2 regions of the Paenibacillus sp. J31P190 genome follow, and region 1 is predicted to be linked to the other one. Evidence: riboswitches for the same ligand, from Rfam matches in the RefSeq annotation. Region 1 holds a riboswitch; the other holds the start of a gene.

What was found. Region 1 has a riboswitch for S-adenosylmethionine ahead of AC58U0_RS29390 (hypothetical protein). Riboswitches for the same ligand answer to the same signal wherever they lie in the genome.
Positions count from the first base shown of each region.
Region 2: another riboswitch for S-adenosylmethionine. It lies ahead of metA (homoserine O-acetyltransferase MetA); the one in region 1 lies ahead of AC58U0_RS29390 (hypothetical protein).

Region 1 is NZ_JCAUAS010000023.1:38,579-48,254, reverse strand. Features, by position in the region: gene AC58U0_RS29395 (glycoside hydrolase family 95 protein) at 325-2,667, shown strand; gene AC58U0_RS29390 (hypothetical protein) at 2,950-3,480, opposite strand; SAM riboswitch class I at 3,580-3,709, opposite strand; gene AC58U0_RS29385 (hypothetical protein) at 3,843-4,349, shown strand; gene AC58U0_RS29380 (hypothetical protein) at 5,163-5,900, shown strand; gene AC58U0_RS29375 (vWA domain-containing protein) at 5,913-7,601, shown strand; gene AC58U0_RS29370 (toxic anion resistance protein) at 7,624-8,763, shown strand; gene argC (N-acetyl-gamma-glutamyl-phosphate reductase) at 8,960-9,676, shown strand, end outside.
Region 2 is NZ_JCAUAS010000012.1:47,484-57,159, reverse strand. Features, by position in the region: gene ytxC (sporulation protein YtxC) at 1-412, opposite strand, end outside; gene mqnC (cyclic dehypoxanthinyl futalosine synthase) at 1,900-3,036, opposite strand; gene AC58U0_RS20895 (trans-sulfuration enzyme family protein) at 3,174-4,346, opposite strand; gene AC58U0_RS20890 (aminotransferase class I/II-fold pyridoxal phosphate-dependent enzyme) at 4,343-5,512, opposite strand; gene metA (homoserine O-acetyltransferase MetA) at 5,548-6,492, opposite strand; SAM riboswitch class I at 6,604-6,732, opposite strand; gene AC58U0_RS20880 (hypothetical protein) at 6,968-7,195, shown strand; gene corA (magnesium/cobalt transporter CorA) at 7,498-8,433, shown strand; gene tyrS (tyrosine--tRNA ligase) at 8,509-9,676, opposite strand, start outside.

The sequences.
Region 1 (9,676 bases):
AGATGATTCTGATCGGTGGCGCAATAAAAAATGAGAGCATAAATATACTTAAAACGGAAATATGTACGTATATTTCCGAAGTGTATCTATTAGAAAATTGAATCCTATAGTATAAATATAGAAAGCGCTATCAGAGGAGGGGCAACTAGAGCATTGAGCAGAGGGAGAATCTTGTTAAATTTCTATAGGGAAGATGAAACAGCGGGAATATGCCATCACCAGCAGGGAAATCGGTAATCGAAATGCCCTAGCTGGGAAGGGAATTTGGGTATATATCGGAAGAGTTAACTTCCAATATATCCAGTAATATGAGGAGGTAGAAAAATGAAAATTCAATATTTCTCTGCAGCTGAAAAGTGGACAGAGGCACTGCCCATTGGTAATGGCCGACTCGGTGCCATGATATTTGGCGGGGTGATGAACGAACATTTGCAATTCAATGAAGACACGTTGTGGTCCGGTTCCCCAAAGGACGGTAACAATCCCAGAGCCAAAGAAGTACTTCCAGAAGTCCGCCGTCTTCTCATGGATGGTAAATTCATAGAAGCAGAAAAACTGAGTAAGGAAATGTTGGGTCCTTACACACAATCCTATATGCCACTTGGTGACTTGCACCTTAAGTTTGATCACGGAAATCTTTACCAATCTTATCACAGGAGCCTATCTCTTCAAGAAGGAATATCACGTGTGGAGTATCGGATTGGCAATGTTACATACAGCAGGGAAATATTTGCTTCTCATCCGGACCAAGTCATTGTGCTTCGTTTGCGAGCAAGCAAAACGGGTATGTTGAATCTGCATGCTAGGCTGGATAGTCAGCTCCATTACCGTACGGATACAATAGGAAATGATCTGGTGCTTAAGGGAACTGCGCCTGAACATGTGGATCCGAATTACTATGCTACCGACAATCCGGTTGTATTCGGTGACCCTATAACTGCAGAAGCGATACGTTTTGAAGCCCGTCTAGGGGCAGTGCTGGATGACGGTATGCTGCAAGTCGATCATGACGGCATGCATATTCTTGGAGCTACGGGAGTCACTCTCTATTTCGTGGCAGAGACTAGCTTTAACGGTTATGACAAATCCCCCGGCAAGCAGGGGAAGAATCCTGAGCCTCTTGTCGCCCGATCGCTAGAGTTGGTGAAGGCGCAATCGTATGATTCACTGCGACGTAAACACATTGAGGATCATCAAGCTTTATTTAATCGAGTAGAGCTTAGCTTGGGTGAAACCATTGCGCCAGCCGATTTATCGACAGAAGAGCGGATATCCGAATATGGGGCCAAGGATCCCGGACTGGTCGAGCTCTTATTTCATTATGGCCGTTATCTGATGATTGCTAGCTCTCGTCCAGGCACACAACCGGCTAATTTGCAGGGCATCTGGAATAAAGAAATACGGCCGCCGTGGAGCAGCAACTATACGCTTAACATCAATGCACAAATGAATTATTGGATGGTAGAAACCTGCAATCTTGCGGAATGCCATGAGCCTTTTCTCAGTTTTATCGGAAGATTGTCACAAAACGGAAAGAAAACGGCAGATGTACATTATGGGGCTCGTGGCTGGACGGCACATCATAATACGGATATTTGGTGCCAAGCCTCACCTGTCGGCGATTATGGTAATGGAGATCCCGTTTGGGCATTATGGCCGATGGGTGGACCGTGGACAACACAGCATTTATGGGAGCACTATGCATTTGGCAAAGATGACACTTTCCTGCGCAGTTATGCTTATCCTATTATGAAAGAAGCAGCGCTTTTTTGCCTGGATTGGTTGGTAGATGACGGTTCTGGACGCTTGATTACCATGCCATCTACTTCTCCGGAACACAAATTTGTGACCGCAGAAGGAAAAGCCGGCGTTAGCGTGGCAGCCACCATGGATCTGTCAATCATTTGGGATTTGTTTACGAACTGTATGGAAGCATCAGTTATTTTGCAAGTGGATGCTGACTTCCGTCAAGAATTGGATGATGCACGAAGTCGCTTATTTCCGATGCAAATCGGCAAATATGGCCAGCTTCAGGAGTGGTCCCAGGATTTCGAGGACGAAGATAAGCATCACAGGCACATCTCCCATTTATTCGGCGTTTATCCTGGCCGTCAGTTGACACAGCATACAACACCAGAGCTATATACTGCAGCGCAGCAATCCTTGAATAGGCGCGGAGATGAGGGGACGGGATGGAGTCTCGGCTGGAAAGTGGGATTATGGGCCCGATTTGGCGATGGAAATCGGGCGCATAGCCTAATTGCCAATCTGCTTAGGCTTGTTAAAGATGATACGGAAAATTACCAAACTGGGGGTATTTATGCGAATCTGTTTGATGCTCACCCCCCGTTTCAAATTGATGGTAATTTTGCAGCTGCATCAGGAATTGCTGAACTACTGCTGCAATCCCATCAAGGATATCTTCACTTGCTTCCCGCTCTGCCTGATGCTTGGCCGACAGGCTTCGTTAAAGGCTTGAGGGCACGCGGAGGATTCGAGGTGAACATAAGTTGGAATAAGGGCGAAATTGTTCAAGCGGAGATTTATTCTCATTCTGGAGGGCTTTGCAGCGTTCAGATCGATGCTTTGATTAGGAGTGAATTTCTAACTGTGAAAGGAAAACGATATACGATTTCATTGAATCCGTTGAACATTCAAGAACATTGAATGTTTCCTGTGTAAATAACCTGTATAAAAGGTCCACAGGATTGGAAAAAGACACCTTATTCTGGGTGTCTTTTTTAGTTATCATCAGTCTATAGCTGACGATTGACAAAGACCGACCGTAGGTGAAACTGTACATTTCAAATACAAAATGATTGTCAAACAAAACGGGAGGGAGTAATCCAATCCTTGACCCTATGAGACCTTATGAATAAACCTAGAGGAATCAATAAATTGATATATCTAGGTTTATTTTATTTTTTGGTTGAAATGATTATGTTTTTCTTAAAATGAGATGTACGCTTGCGTATGGTCAAATAAGTATGCTCGATCCCAAATGTATCTTTTATCCTTGTTGTCTTTTAATGTCAGTACAACTTTTCCTATTAGATCCATTAATGCCGACTCAATTAATTCTAATCTCACGGGTCCCCATGCCTCTTGGTTTACTTGAGTGTAGTTCATACATTCCATTAAAGTCAGACCTTTCATTCGCTGAAAAAGAGCAACCCACATAGTTAAATCGCACTTCAGGGTTTTACAAGGGATCGCAAAATCCCTTAAGCCAACTGCTCCTGTAGTTGTGGTAATAGCAATTAGCCCGCAGATATCTGTCTTGTCTCCAAGTTGCAGCTTCTCTGTAAGCTCATTGTCAAATCGAAAACATTCTATGCGGGTAATCTTGCACTGCTGCAAGGATTCAAGACCAATCGTCGAATTTTTCAATTTTAGCAATGCACTACGAAGGGGATGGATATCCTGGTGATACTCAACAGTTTCATCCATCGTAAAATTGTTAGAAATCGTGAACGGCATCCTGTCCCTCCTTTAAACAAGTTAAATTAGTTCATGAAAGCAAAAATGACCTTCTCTAGAATCAGAGAAAGGTCATAAGAACTCAAAGTCATATCCTCACTCTTATCTCCCAGATTCGCTTTGCACAGCGTTTCCGCAAGAATTAGCACCGTGCATTCCTTTGATTAACAAAGGTTTGTCGGTTGCCGGGTTTCATCGGGCTAGTCCCTCCACCTACTCTTGATAAGAAAAATCAACATATTCGATTATTTTTATAATACTATAAAGCACTCTGATGTCAAGGAAATTCACTCTTTACTATTAACATCCATATACTCATGAGTGAGTTGAAGTCTAAAAATATTTTCAATTAGTAAGTGGGTATGATTCCCAATAGGGAACTAATTCGAAAAGAAATATTTAATTGCAAAAAGTATTTTTTATTAGCTTTTATTCAACTGATTTTGAACTTTTTTCCATTTTTTGGAGTCTTTTTCAAGGAAGCTGAAATAAGATATAGATTAAAAACTTGGGGTAAGAGACTCAAAGTACCCGTGTTGCATAAGGATGATATTTACGATTCTGTTGCTGTTTTCGTTAAAGAGCACGGTTCAAGAAACAAAATCTGCTTCGATGTTCTTTTTCGCTTTTTGATACATTGTATCTGCAGTGATGAATCAACCTGGTCAGAAAGACTTGATAAACGAAGCATCAATCCATTACCTAACCAATTAATAACTAATTTATCTGAGCTAAAAGAACACTATAAGGATTTGGGTCAAGAGTTTTTTGATGGAGAATTAATTTTGGATACTATTATACCCATAGATAAAAATGTTGAGAATATCCAATCTTTTTTGTTTGAAGCTATACAAAATATATCACCCTAACAGAGATCTATAGCTTCATTAAGATATGTTTAAAAGGGAGTTGTGAGTGTATTATGCAAAAAGCAATAATTGTTAGTTACTTGACCGACAAAAGAAATAATTTAGAAGAATTAAATGAATTGTTATCCCAGGGATGGAAAGTAGTAAGTCAGAGTTCTATGGGAGGTGGAGGAGTGAATACAGTTCATTCTCTCGTAATACTCGAAAAATAGCGATTCCGTTTACGAAAGATTATAGTTGAAGGGCTTGCTTCGCGGCAGCTCCTTTTTTATCTATTAAAGTAAAGAAAAATAGATAGAACAGTAAATATATATTGGATACAAATGGTAAATAATGTTAATATATAGTATAATGAGTTTGTTCCATTGTATAAATTTTAGCTTCATTGAATGAAACGGAAATTTTACATTATGTCAGTCAACATCCTTGTTCTCTGAATTAATAAAAACAGTTTCCGTTCAGCTAAGAACTTTAATTTAATGAATAAGGAGCAGTTTTGCATCGGCAGCTGCTCCTTATTGGTTTGTTAAATTGTAGGAAGTACACTTTATTTATAATTTATTTTTTAGAAACAATCCAGCAAATCCCTGAGTTTGCTGGATTTTTAGACTTCAAAACATATTTGTCAACTAACACCGTGCAAGGATACATCTGCAGCAGCTATAGAAGGTATGAGTCCGAATGGTATACCGTTGATAATCAGCACAAAACGGTTCGAAATGATCATGTGAGCACATGACGCTAATATATATAGGTAGTAATCGAGGCGGGAGAAGCAAATTAATCGTAATTCGAAACGAGGGGGTGTAAGAATTGCTAAGCAAAAATCATTTAAAACTTGTCGTAATCATTTTAGGTATAGTGGTTTTTAATATTGCGGTCCTTTCACCGGGGATTATAGGGATAGAGATCGGCGGTAGCGCTCTTGAAACTGCTTCAGGTGTGACAATAATTTTTGCCAGTATCCTCGCTCTATCGTACGCGACCAACGTGTTGATATTCAAGCTACCGTCAGTTAAACCAGTGAAAGAAATCAGGACTCACAATGAATATATAGATGCCCTTACTCATTATAAAGGAGTCAAAACTTTGCAGAGCGATATTGGGCTAGCCCTTCGGCAGCTAGAGCGCCTTAGAAAAAGAATGGAGACCCTGTTAGGACTTTTAAATCAAAGGTTTGATCCTAATGAACTCACTTATAAGAAATTCACTTCCGTGTCGCAAGAAGTAGAGAATTTGTTCTATCTCAACATTCGCAGCATACTGGGCAGAATGCATGTATTCGATGAGAACGAGTACAAGATTGTGATGCTCAAGGAATCGTCGAGGTTACCTTCGGATCTCATCGCAGAAAAGATGATGGTGTATAACGAGTTCCTATCATTCGTTAAAGATTCTCTCGGTACAAACGAAGAAATTTTGTTGAAAATAGACAAACTTTTAATGGAAATCTCACGATTGGACAGTTTAGAACTTGCTGACATAGAACAGATGCCGTGCATGCAAGAAATAGACTCGTTGATAAAACAAACAAAACACTATAAGGAATAAGAGGTGACTTCGATGAAAAATAAGAGAGGTTTGTTCCTCCTATCGGGTATTATCATTGTATTAGCATTCGGACTTGTGTATGCAGGTGTAAAACTGACTGCAAATCTTGGGAAATCAAGTAGTCAAGTCGCAGCAGAAAATGCTGGGGAACGTTTATCCGAACTTTACTCCGATATATCTATTGCCACGGATAAGCCTGTAAAGGGACAGATAGACCTTAATCCGGTTGATGTAGCTGAAACGCTTCCGGATATCTCGAAGTTTCCAATAACAGTGGGAAGTACAACGGATAATTTTGTTGAGATCTTCTCCTCTACAGAAAAGTCGGGAACCGGCGTTGATGGTTGGTTAACCGAAGTGGCAACGGAGTTCAATCAAGCCAAGATTGAAGTAAACGGCAAACCAGCTTCCGTGAAGATACGTAATATTGCTTCTGGTACTGCGACGGACTATATCAAATCCCGTAAATACATTCCTGACGCCTTCACTCCATCCAACGAGTTATGGGGAGAAATCGTAAAGGCAAATGGTATCAAGACTCAGCTAATTACGAAGCGTTTAGTAGGAAACGTGCCGGGGATCGTCATTTCAAAGGCAAAACATGATGCTCTGGTAGAGAAGTACGGGTCAGTGAATATCAAAACCATCACAGAAGCGATTTCCAATAACGAGTTCGCAATGGGATATACCGATCCATTCGCCAGCTCTACTGGTCTGAACTTTCTCGTTACTGCTCTGAACACCTTCGACAGCTCCAACATATTGGGGGAGAAAGCGGTTAAAGGATTCGAGAATTTCCAATCCAATGTACCGTTCACCGCGTCCACAACAATCCAAATGCGTGAAGCTGCCAAGTCTGGCGCTCTAGACGGGTTTGTCTTGGAGTATCAGACATATGTCAACGCAGTAGACCTTAAAGGTAGCTATGTGTTCACACCATTTGGCGTTAGGCATGATAGCCCACTCTATGCATTAGGGGACCTGCCACAGAATAAACTCGATGTAATAAAGAAATTTGCTGAATTCGTAACACAAGAGAAATACCAAAAAACAGCGAAAGAAAAGGGCTTTAACGGCCTCGAAGATTACAAGTCTGAACTCGCACCTGTTGATGGTAATCTTCTAGCTTCTGCTCAAAAAGTATGGAAAGAAAAGAAGAATGGCACCAAACCAATTGTCGCGGTATTTGTAACGGATGTTTCGGGAAGCATGGCGGGGGCGCCGCTCAATCGACTCAAGGAGTCCTTATTCAAGGGGCAGAAATACTTGGGCAAAGACAACAGCATCGGCTTGGTTTCCTACTCCAGTGGTGTAACAATCAAACTCCCGATCGCGAAGTACGACACAAATCAGCAGTCCATGTTCGTCGGTGCGGTCAACAGCCTCCAGGCGAGTGGTGGAACGGCAACCTTTGACGGTATTATTGTAGCCCTAAAGATGATTCAAGACGAAATGGCTGTTAATCCGAATATGAAGCCAATCATTTTTGTTTTGAGCGATGGCGAGACAAACGAAGGGCATTCTCTCAAGGACATAAAGGGATTAGTCGAAATCTATAAAGTCCCCATCTATACGATCGGCTATAACGCAAACATCAAAGCCCTCGAAAGCATTTCTAGTATCAACGAAGCTGCAAGCATCAATGCAGACACTGACGATGTGGTGTATAAACTCGGCAACCTGTTCAACGTCCAAATGTAATTCAAATCGAGGGGGGATTCACATGTCATTCACATTGGAAATAGCCAATCCTGAAGAAATTAAAGCAGTGATCGAACATGAGATTAAGCCGGTTCCCGAGGAAATCGCCAAGTTGAAAGAGATTGCTGACTCTAATGTAGCTACAATCATGTCATTGGAACTTGATTCGCTCGAGAAACGGAGGGAAATTCTACAATCGATCGATACATTCGGTGTAGATACAATGAAATTGTCTTCCTCTAAAAATGCGTTACTGCAAGTGTCGGTCGGTAATCTTTCAAAAGCTGGCGAAGATGGCGGGCAAGTAGCCAAGGGATTAGCAGACCTGCACACACAAATCAAAGATTTGGATCCTAGCCTCGTTGATTTTGCCAAAACCGGCATCCTTGGTAAGTTCTTCAGCCCTATTCGGAGCTACTTCCTTAAATATGAAAAGGCAGATGGCATCATTGCAGATATCATCGTTTCTTTAGATAAGGGAAAGTCCACACTCAAGAATGACAACACCACACTGGAGTTCGAACAACAATCTTTGCGTGAATTATCCAAGAAACTTAGAAAGGAAATTCAGCTTGGAGCACTGATGGATGAATCCATTGAGGTACAAATCGAAACAGCAAAGATACGGAATGAAGATCCAGAAAAGATTCGGTTTATTACGGAGGAAATCCTCTTCCCTTTAAGGCAGAGGGTTATGGACTTGCAAGAGATGTTGGTTGTAAACCAACAGGGCATTATGGCAATGGAACTGGTTATACGGAACAATAGGCAGATGATGCGTGTTGTCGATCGCTCAAAGACCGTAACGATTTCCGCATTGAAGATATCTGTCATGGTTGCCAGCGCCCTGTACAATCAAAATATCGCTTTGAAAAAAGTTGAGCTCTTGAACAAAGTAACTAGCAATCTAATAACTGCTACTTCGCGTATGCTGAACGAACAGGGAGCCGAAATTCATAAGAAATCAATTGAATCCAACATTTCAGTTGATACTCTAAAACAAGCATTTACAGATGTAATTTCTGCTCTGGACTCGATTAGTACCTATAAACAGGAGGCTCTGCCAAAAATGCGCGAAACAATCAATGAGTTCCGCAATTTGGCTGATATCGGCGAAAAGCAAATATTGCGTCTGGAGAAGGGCAGCCAGTTATCCATATAGGACCGCGGTATTAAAAAGGGCAGGATAGCGCAGCAACAGTTTGACCACAAATTTTATATCAGCATAAAAAGACAAAGCCACTCCTAACAATTGAGTGGTTTCTTTCGATAGAAATTTTCTTTTAAAGGGAATAATATATTGTATATAAATGCGTTGTTTCGTATAATTATTCATTATGAGTACGGAGGTATATGCTATGAAAGTATTTGTAGATGGCCAATACGGGACGACGGGACTAAAAATACATGAAAGACTTAACCAACGAAACGATGTGGAACTTCTTTTGATTTCGGAGGAGCATAAGAAGGAACCCGAGATCCGAATAAAGTTAATGAATGAAGCAGATATTGTATTCTTGTGTCTACCAGACCAGGCTGCTCGAGAGGCCTTAACACTCATTATGAATCCTAATACTCGAGTTATTGATAGCAGTACGGCTTTTCGTACCAATGATTTGTGGACCTATGGCTTGCCAGAATTATCGGCATTACAAAGGGATGAGATAGCCAACGCAGCTCGTGTGTCAGTGCCAGGTTGCCATGCTACTGCATTTGTGCTTGCGATTAATCCACTTGTCCAAAGGGGAATCCTTCCACGTGGTTATCCGGTTTGTTGCCACTCATTAACGGGTTATAGTGGTGGGGGCAAGGCATTAATTGAACAATACGAGACAGGTAGTTTTAGTGATGTAAACGACAGCCTAAGGCACCCACAGCACTATAGTTTAAAGCTGGATCATAAGCATTTACCTGAAATGAAGAAATTTACAGATCTTGAGTTCCAACCTGTATTCCTCCCGACTATTTGCAACTTTTACAATGGTATGGTTGTGACGGTTCCTTTGGTTACTCGTCTGCTTATTAATCAACCTAGCCTTCAGGAAATTCATGCTGTCCTCACAGATTATTATCAA
Region 2 (9,676 bases), on a different contig from region 1:
TGCGGCGTTGTCTTGCTGAGCTGCCATTCAAAATAGGCAATTCCTCAATGACCGCCTCCGCACACATGGATTGCTTGCAGTACCCTTCAATGGCTTCCAAATCATCTATGGCTTCATATTTAAATTCTTTAACAATCAAATCACGCAAGATAAGCGATTCCTTCTCTGCGATGATATGATCAGCCAAAATGACAGCCAGTCCTTCCCTTAGTTCTTTGTGAACAGAAGATATTTCTCTTTCATTCATCCTCACTTCTATTCGAATGTACGCATGTGTATCATGTAGATCAAATGGGGCAGTTACTCCACTTTCAGCGATATGTAAAAGCTGCAGCTCACGTTCTATCTGAGCGCTTAGCGAACGTACATAGGCCTCATCGGCATTCATTACAACAATGGCAAACAGTTCCATAGACTAACTCCTTTCATCAATACGTCCTCCTCCTAAGAGTATATGGTCGATAGGAATCAGATATACAACGAACAATTTGCCATTTCCATTCATTAATTTTTTGTCAATTCTTTCGTTCATATATTCCAATCCCGCAGATATTTTATTTCAATCATGATGTTAAAATGGCACCACTCTACTTTTTCCTCCCTATTTTCATTTCTCTCTTTTAGCTTTCAACGGTCAAAAATTATTATCATCTTTACGGAGAAAGCTACCGAAGAAGTATTCGAAATATTGGAACGTATTCGCTGAAAAATTTCTCAATCTAAATATGAGGAATTAAACGGACAATCCGTGACCATTTAAATTGGACTGAGTGAGTATCGACCGGGAACTAGTAAAGAAACCTTATTCTCTGGCGCTGATCAATCGCTGTATACAGCCAAAATGACAGGTAAAAATTAAACGATCATTCATACGGCTCCGCTTAAGGAAGCAAACTAAAGCATCTAGTCGCAAAAGAAAAAGCCTCCAAGTTGGAGGCTTTTTTGTAGATATTATCCTAAGTATGACTCAAAAATACTTCTGATAAGTAAGAACGGAAGTGCACCAATGGAGACAAAAGCATAAAAAAATCCTTGAAGAAAATTTTTGAATAGTTTCACAAGAATCACTTCCTATCGTTTTTGTCTAAATTGTGAACTACTTCAATTGTACTCCTTTTTCAGAAAAAAACATGAAAATAACATTAATTTTTTCATAACTTGTTCAAGTAAAATTTGAAAGAACAAAGAATCCAAACGCAATTCCCGTCACCACCGCTCCTGCCACTGACGTAGCAATTCGAATCCAAGCAGTACTCGTTAATTTCGAGTATCTGGCACCTGTCACTGTTTCCGAATAAGGCTCCTTAGACGTCCAGGTTGACCACTCATCTCGATGTTGGTCACAAGTAGGCTCAGCTCTCTCCGTTGACGGATTTCTAACCGTTTGATCCTCTCGAGCCGCCTGTATTCACGAATGATCCGTTCGACTTGCTCCCTCTCCGCTTGATGACAGGGCGTCACCTCATTCGACGTCTGAGGATCAATTGTAGAATCTATAACCTTAAAACTTGAAAGCGAAACTCTGTGGAGTGATTTCGAACATTTAGGCTGCAAATCTGAGGATCGCGGGGAACGAGGGGCCGTTATTTCGATGATTATGTCGATACGGGACCCGTATGCGGAACGTAGGAACCCTATTTTGCCGTTTTACGTGTTTTTACACCTCGAAAGCGGGAAATAGAGGCTCCTCGTTCCGCGAAAACGTGAATTACGCGGTTTTGAGCAAAATAAAGCTTCTACGTTCCGCTAAAATCTGGTGATGCCGGTACGTGTTGAGTTTGGTAAACAGATATAAGAGAATATGTTCACAGGTGATGAACAATTATTGTTTGGCTACTTGGTAAAAGGAGCGGCAGTAAAAAAGAGAGCAGCCGCGCAGCTGCTCTCCAAATTACATTATTAGTTTTGCATCACGAAATCTTTATCAATAACTAGCGATTCGTCATCAAACACACGCAATGTTTGGTATTTCGTATTCCGCTGAGCTGGAATTTTACCTGCTTCGCGAATGATTCGCAGCGTGGAGTTAACGTTGACCTTGTGCGTTGTACCCGCCGCGGAGACTACATTCTCCTCAATCATCGTACTTCCAAAGTCGTTGCAGCCGTAGCTCAGCGTTTGTTTGCCCACTTCAGGTCCCATCGTCACCCACGACGATTGGAAGTTAGGAATGTTGTCGAGCATAATTCGGCTAATCGCCAACGTCTTCAAATACTCCTCAGGCGTGACTTTCTCTGCCTTCATATTCGTATTATCCGGTTGGAATGTCCACGGAATAAAAGCTAGGAAGCCTGGTGTATTGAGCTTCTGGAACAGAACATCATCTTGCGCATCACGGATACGCAGCATATGAAGCGCGCGCTCTTCCATGGATTCACCAAAACCGATAACCATGGTACCCGTTGTATGCATACCAATTTTGTGAGCGGTTTGCATAACGTCCATCCAATCGCGCCATGACCCTTTTAGCTTACTAATTTTGCGTCTCGTGCGATCATCCAGAATTTCTGCTCCGCCACCTGGCAAAGAATCGAGTCCGGCTTCGTGCAATTGACGAACGACTTCCTCTAAAGATAAACCATCTGAAACATCTTTCATTTTCATAATTTCAGCTGGCGAGAAAGAATGCATCGTAATATCAAAACGCTTCTTAATTTCTCGAAGGATATTCGTGTAATAACTGAATGGAAGGTTCGGATTTGTGCCGCCCTGCATGAGGATTTCGGTCCCATCTACATCCAGAGTCTCTTGGATCTTCTGGAAAATGGTTTCATCCGGCAAGACGTAACCTTCTGATGAACCGGGTGGCCGGTAAAACGCGCAAAATCTGCAATATACATCGCAAATATTCGTATAGTTAATATTCCGCCCAATGACGAAGGTCGTTACGGGATCGGGATGCCATTTCTTCATAATCTGATTAGCGGTGTCGCCAATCTTCTCTATTTGATCGGATTCGAACAGCGTAATACATTCCTCTACATCAATTCGTCCGCCTGACTGTGCTTTATATAAAATGCGATCAATCGGTTTCATAGGCTACCCACTCCTTTACTTTCTGAAGGCTTGTATCCACTCATCGTACCATATTCATGCCAAAAAAGCAGCAATATGCTGCTTTTACCAAGGCGTATTCCATTTCAAATATGACTAATTTTCGAATTCATGGAGGTCTAACCGCGGAGGGCTTGTTCCAAATCTTCAATAATGTCTTCGATATCTTCAAGACCTACCGAATACCGCACAAGACCGTCCGTAATGCCGCGCTGTAAGCGAACTTCCTTCGGCATCGAGGCATGCGACATCATCGCCGGATAGGACAAGATGCTCTCCACTGCGCCCAAGCTTACCGCAACGAGAGGAATACGCACTTTGCTTAATAGCTTTTTCGCTTTCTCGCCGGAACCAACATCGAACGAAACAACCGCTCCATAGCCTAAAGACTGCTTTTCATGAACGTCTCTACGAGGGTGGTTCGGAAGTCCCGGGTAGTAAACAACATCAATATCAGGCTGCTCTGAAAGCCAATTTGCCAGTCTCCGGGCACTAGTTTCGGACATTTCCATACGAGCCCGCAACGTTTTCATCCCACGGATCAACAACCAAGAATCTTGAATGCCGAGTACGTTCCCCATGCCATTCTGGATTTGTTTCATTCTGCGGCCTAGACTATCGTTAGCAACTACAGCCAGCCCAGCCAGAACGTCACTGTGTCCGCCTAGGAACTTCGTTGCGCTATGCAGCACAATATCAATACCCAGCTCGATTGGCCGCTGATGGTATGGGGTCATGAACGTATTATCCAGCATCGTAAGCAAATCATGCTCTTTAGCAAAAGCAGCGACTTCGGCGATGTCTGTAATTCGGAGTGTCGGATTCGAAGGTGTCTCGATAAATACGGCTCTTGTGTTAGATCGCTGTGCTGCACGTACTTGAGCGATATCAGTCATGTCAACGAATGTCGACTCAACGCCCATACGATTCATAATCGTTGTCAGCAGGCGATAAGTACCACCATAAACATCTTCGGTACAAATGACATGATCACCCTGCGATAATAGCATGAAGGCTGATGAAATAGCTGCCATACCCGAGGCAAAAGCAAATCCGCGTGTACCGCCTTCGAGTAATGCAATATAGTCTTCCAAGGCTTGACGGGTTGGATTGCCGGAACGGGTATAGTCATACTCCGGTGAGACTTCTAAGTCGGCTTGATGAAAGGTTGAGGCTTGATACAGAGGCACACTGGATGCCCCTGTTGCTTCATCGATCTCTCCACCGAAATGAATGAGCTTCGTTGCAAATTTGCCATGCGGCTTACGTTTGTCATCTTGTGGATGGCTCATGATAGCGAATCTCCTTCCAATTCGGCTTGCGCCTTACTGAGGGCATTCGAAAGATCCGCAATCAGATCATCAATATGCTCTATGCCCACAGAGAAGCGTAAAAGACGGTCATCTACACCGATTTGCTGACGAATTTCAAGCGGAATATCCGCATGTGTTTGTACAGCCGGATAGGTCATAAGTGATTCGACACCGCCTAGGCTTTCGGCGAAAGCAATGAGCTCGATATGACGAAGAATCGGTTCAATTAGTCTCGCATCCGTTACTTTAAAGGAGAAAATACCTGTGTTTCCACTCGACTGCTTGTTCTGAATCGCATAACCAGGGTGGGTTTCAAGTGCTGGGTAGTAAACTTCACCGATCAGCGGGTGTTCCAATAGGAACTTAGCGATTGCCGTTGCATTCTGCTCATGACGCTCCATGCGCAGCGCAAGCGTCTTCATTCCCCTCATAAGGAGCCAGCTGTCTTGCGGTCCAAGCACGGCACCAATGGAGTTATGCAGGAAAGCCATCTGCTCGGAGAGCTCTTTGCCCTTGGTCACGATGAGACCAGCGAGCACGTCATTATGACCGCCGAGGTACTTGGTCGCGCTATGAATGACGATATCAGCACCAAGCTCAATTGGACGTTGAAGATACGGCGTTAGTAAGGTGTTATCGACAATCGATACGATACCTTTCTTACGAGCCCATGTACACACAAGCTCAAGGTCTGTAATCATCATCAGCGGATTCGTCGGTGTCTCAATGACAAGCCCTTTGGTATTTGACTGGTAAGCCGCTTCCAATCCATCTAAATCGTTCGTGTCTACATACGTAGCGGTCACACCAAAGCGCGACATGATTTTCTCAAGCAGACGGTAGGTACCGCCATATAAATCCAAGGAAACAATCAGATGATCTCCTTGACTGAAATATGCAAAAATAGTCTGCAACGCAGCCATTCCTGAGGAACATGCAAAGCCCGCATCTCCTGACTCCAGCTGAGCAATAGCATCTTCGAGCACCTTGCGTGTCGGGCTTTTCGTACGTGCATAGTCGAATCCTGTACTTTGCCCAAGCTTCGGATGACGGAACGCAGTAGCTTGGTAGACTGGGAAGCTGATAGCTCCAGTAACGGGTTCTTCAATAGAGCCAATTTGGGCGAGACGACTTTCGATTTTCAACAAAGGGAGTTCCTCCTCAGGGTTATGGGTTCGAATTACAATTGCGAGCTTGCCAAGCTTTCGTTGATGTTAGCATTCAGTTCAAATGGCGTTTCTTGATAGACATAGTAATTCAACCAATTAGAGAACAGGAGATTTGCATGCGCTCTCCAAGTATTATAAGGCTGTCTACTCGGGTCGTTATTCGGGTAATAATTTTTGGGGATATCAATTGAAAGCCCTTTACTCACATCCCGATCGTACTCCCATTTTAATGAACAAGCATCATATTCCGAATGTCCTGTTACGAAAATATGCTTCCCATCTCTCGTTGCAGCGATATAAACACCAGATTCCTCAGATTCCGATAAAATCTCCAAATCCGGACATTGTTCAATGTCTTCACGACGAATATCCGTATGACGCGATTGCGGTACATGAAAGACTTCATCAAAGCCGCGCAGCAGCTTGGTATTCGGTACCTGAACGGTATGAGGAAATACGCCGAACATTTTATTCTCGAGCGCAAACTTTCGCACACCGAAATGGTGATACAAGCCAGCTTGAGCTGCCCAGCAAATATGCAAGGTAGAGGTGACGTTGTGCTTGCTCCAATTCAGGATTTGCGTCAATTCCTCCCAGTAATTCACATCTTCGAATTCCATCTGTTCGACAGGAGCACCTGTGATTATCATGCCATCCAGCTTTTCATCTTTAATATCGTCAAATGTTTTATAAAACATTTCCAAATGCTCGACGGAAGTGTTCTTAGAAGTATGAGTTTTAGGATGCAGAAGCACGAATTCCACCTGCAATGGCGTATTCCCGATTAAGCGCAGCAGCTGCGTTTCCGTCGTTTCTTTGGTCGGCATCAAATTCAATAAAGCAATCCGAAGTGGACGTATATCCTGGTGATACGCGACAGATTCGTCCATGGTGAAGATGTTCTCTTGGTTTAAAATTTCTTTGGCAGGCAGGTTGTCAGGAATCTTGATCGGCATCCTGTTCACTCCTCTTCATAAGTTTTAAATGGGTGAAAATGGGTAATAAATGCAAAAATGACCTTCTCTGGAATCAGAGAAAGGCCATGGAAAAGCAAAGTCAATGTCCTTCTCTTATCTCCCAGATTCGCTTTAAACAGCGTTTCCGCAAGAATTAGCACCGTGCGTCCCTTTGCTTGCAAAGGTTTGTCGGTTGCCGGGTGTCATAGGGCTAGTCCCTCCACCTACTCTTGATAAGAAAATGTAACGTATGCGATTAAAATTATCATACTATAAATTCACCCAAAGTCAAGGCATGAAACACTTGTCAAGCGAAAGAATTTGCAGCGGTTTGTCCCCTTAGGATACGGTTGATACAAAATGTCTCAAATAATAATGTTTAAGCCATCTTAAAAACGGGTTATATGATATTAAAACACTAATATATATAACAAAACTTTACTAATAAATCATATCTCATGAAAAGAGGTCACCTATGTCAACCCAAACGATCGATAACTTCTCCGCTTTTGCTTCATTAAACCGATTTTTCACTCTGATTGAAACCACAAAACCAACCATTCAGCAAGCAGAGGATGCTGCAGCCCTGTTATGCCGTATCTACGGTGCAAACAGTGAGGAAGAATTGCTGCAGCGCAGTGATCCTGAATTAATTGAGATTTACAAAGAAATTAAAAACAAAATTTTAAATGCCGCCATGTAAGCATGGCGGCTATTTTTTTGACACCGACTGAGCGTTATTCCCATACTTTATCTTAACAACACTTTACCAGTTTTCTGCAAACTTTTATGGCTTGAAACGTGATATATGAAGGGTTATACTAGACAAGTATTCGACACGGACTAAAAAGGAGGGCATACGTTTGGACGGAGAACCGAGGAGTAGAACCTGCAAGGATCTTAAACAATTTAATAGTGTAGGAATGCAGTCGGTTATTCCTTCATCCGGAGCCTTGCTCTAAATGATGAACTAACCGGCTGATTCCATTCAAAGGGGTGGATCAGATGAAAACACGGTGGGTTCAGAATGGCATTTTTACGTTGGTTGATGACGTGACTGTCGCCCTAACACCTCCAGAAAGAGGCTTTTATTGGATTGATGCAGGGGTAGAGGACTTAGAGATCCTTCAACCTTTGTTCCATCTTCATGATTTGGCCGTGGAGGATTGCTTAAGCGAAGAGGAACAACGTCCCAAAATTGAGTTCTACGATTCCCATTATTTTATCGTTATTAATAGTATTCGATTTGATGATGAAGAAATTTTCCTTCGCGCACTTAATCTATTTCTAAGCAAACATGTCATTATTACCGTTACTAGACAAAAAATTAATGAACTTCGAGCTTTGAAACCTTTTCTCTGGGAAGAGGAAGTAAACAGCGCCGATCGTTTCCTATACCATCTGGTCGATCTTGTCGTCGATAATTATGTGGCGGTCGGTGACCGTATCGAGGCCAAGATTGAAAAGCTGGAAGAAGACATCCTGGTGGCAACGAAGAAGTCGCATTTGAATGAAATTATCGGTCTTCGTTCAGAGATTCTATGGCTCAAAAAAGTGCTGGTTCCTCAGCGCGATGTCATTGGAACACTTGGCAAGAAAGAGCTTAGACTGATTGACCATCAGCTGCAAAAATATTTCGGAGACATTTATGAAAATGCCGTAAAGATCGTGGATACGTTTGATACGCTGCGCGATCTCATGGGTAACTTACGAGAAGCCTATCAGTCTAGCGTCGCTAACCGAGCGAATGAAATCATGCGCGTTTTCACAGCAACTTCGACGATCTTCATGCCTTTGACGTTCATTACCGGCGTATTCGGAATGAATTTTGATAACATTCTCGGGCTTCATGTGGCTCATGGCGATGAAATTGTGTTGGCGTTCATGGGTGCATTGGGCATAGGCATGTATGTATTATTTCGTAAAAAAGAATGGCTATAGATACTTTATGATCGTGGAAAGAGAGAGGGCTTCTTGGAGCAGAATGCTGCTATCAAGGAGCCCTTTTCATTACGTTTAAATCAACTTAATTTTAACGAATTTCCGTTTCCCCACCTGAATAATATCCCCATCCTTTGGGGTTATTTGTTCATGAATTTGCATGATCTTCTGTTCATTGATCTTCACTGCCCCTTGTTCCACACTGCGTCTTGCTTCCCCATTAGAGGCTTGCAGCTCGAGTGAAACAAGAAGCTTAATGATGGAGATTTGACCTTCTTCCAACTGGCTGATGCTTAGTGTCATTTCTTCGATGTCTTCGGGCAAAGCTCGCTTTTGGAATACAGTGATGAAATGCTGCTCTGCCTCTTCTGCCGCCTGCGCACCATGATACATGTGCACATATTCCTTAGCCAGCTTCATCTTGGCATCTCTCGGATGGATGGCACCTGCTTCTAGCCCTCGTTTGAGATCATTCAGCGAATCATTCGAGATGGTCGTTGTTAATTCGTAGTATTTGGTCATGAGCGAATCCGGAATCGACATCGTTTTGCCGAAGATTTCGTTAGGAAGCTCATCGATGCCAATGTAATTTCGCAAGCTTTTGCTCATTTTTTGAACACCGTCCAAGCCTTCGAGCAGCGGCATCAGAATCGCTATCTGTCCATCTTTAATCTCATAAGCACTTTGAAGCGTTCGGCCCATCAAAATATTAAAGGTTTGATCGGTTCCACCTAGCTCAATGTCACTTTCAAGAGAGACTGAATCATAGCCCTGCATTAAAGGGTAGAAAAACTCATGAACGTGAATGGGCTGATTAGCCGCGTATCTTTTTGCAAAATCGTCCCGTTCCAGCATGCGTGCAATCGTTACTTTCCCTGCTAGCTTCAGTACATCATCGAATTTAAGCGCTCCAAGCCAAGATGAGTTGTAGTAGAAGGTGGTCTTGGCCAAATCTAAAATTTTGGATAATTGCGTCTGATACGTTTGCGCATTGTGCTTAACATCTTCCTCTGACAGCTGTTTGCGTGTCTCTGACTTTCCGGTTGGATCCCCGATGCGTCCTGTGAAATCTCCTATAATCAGTTGAACCTCATGTCCCAAATCTTGAAATTGGCGCAGCTTCTGCAAAACAACGGTGTGACCAATGTGAATATCGGGCGCAGATGGATCTAAGCCAAGCTTCACTTTTAACGGCTTTCCTGTAGCCACGGCGTGCATGATCTTTAGCTTGAGTGCTTCCTCA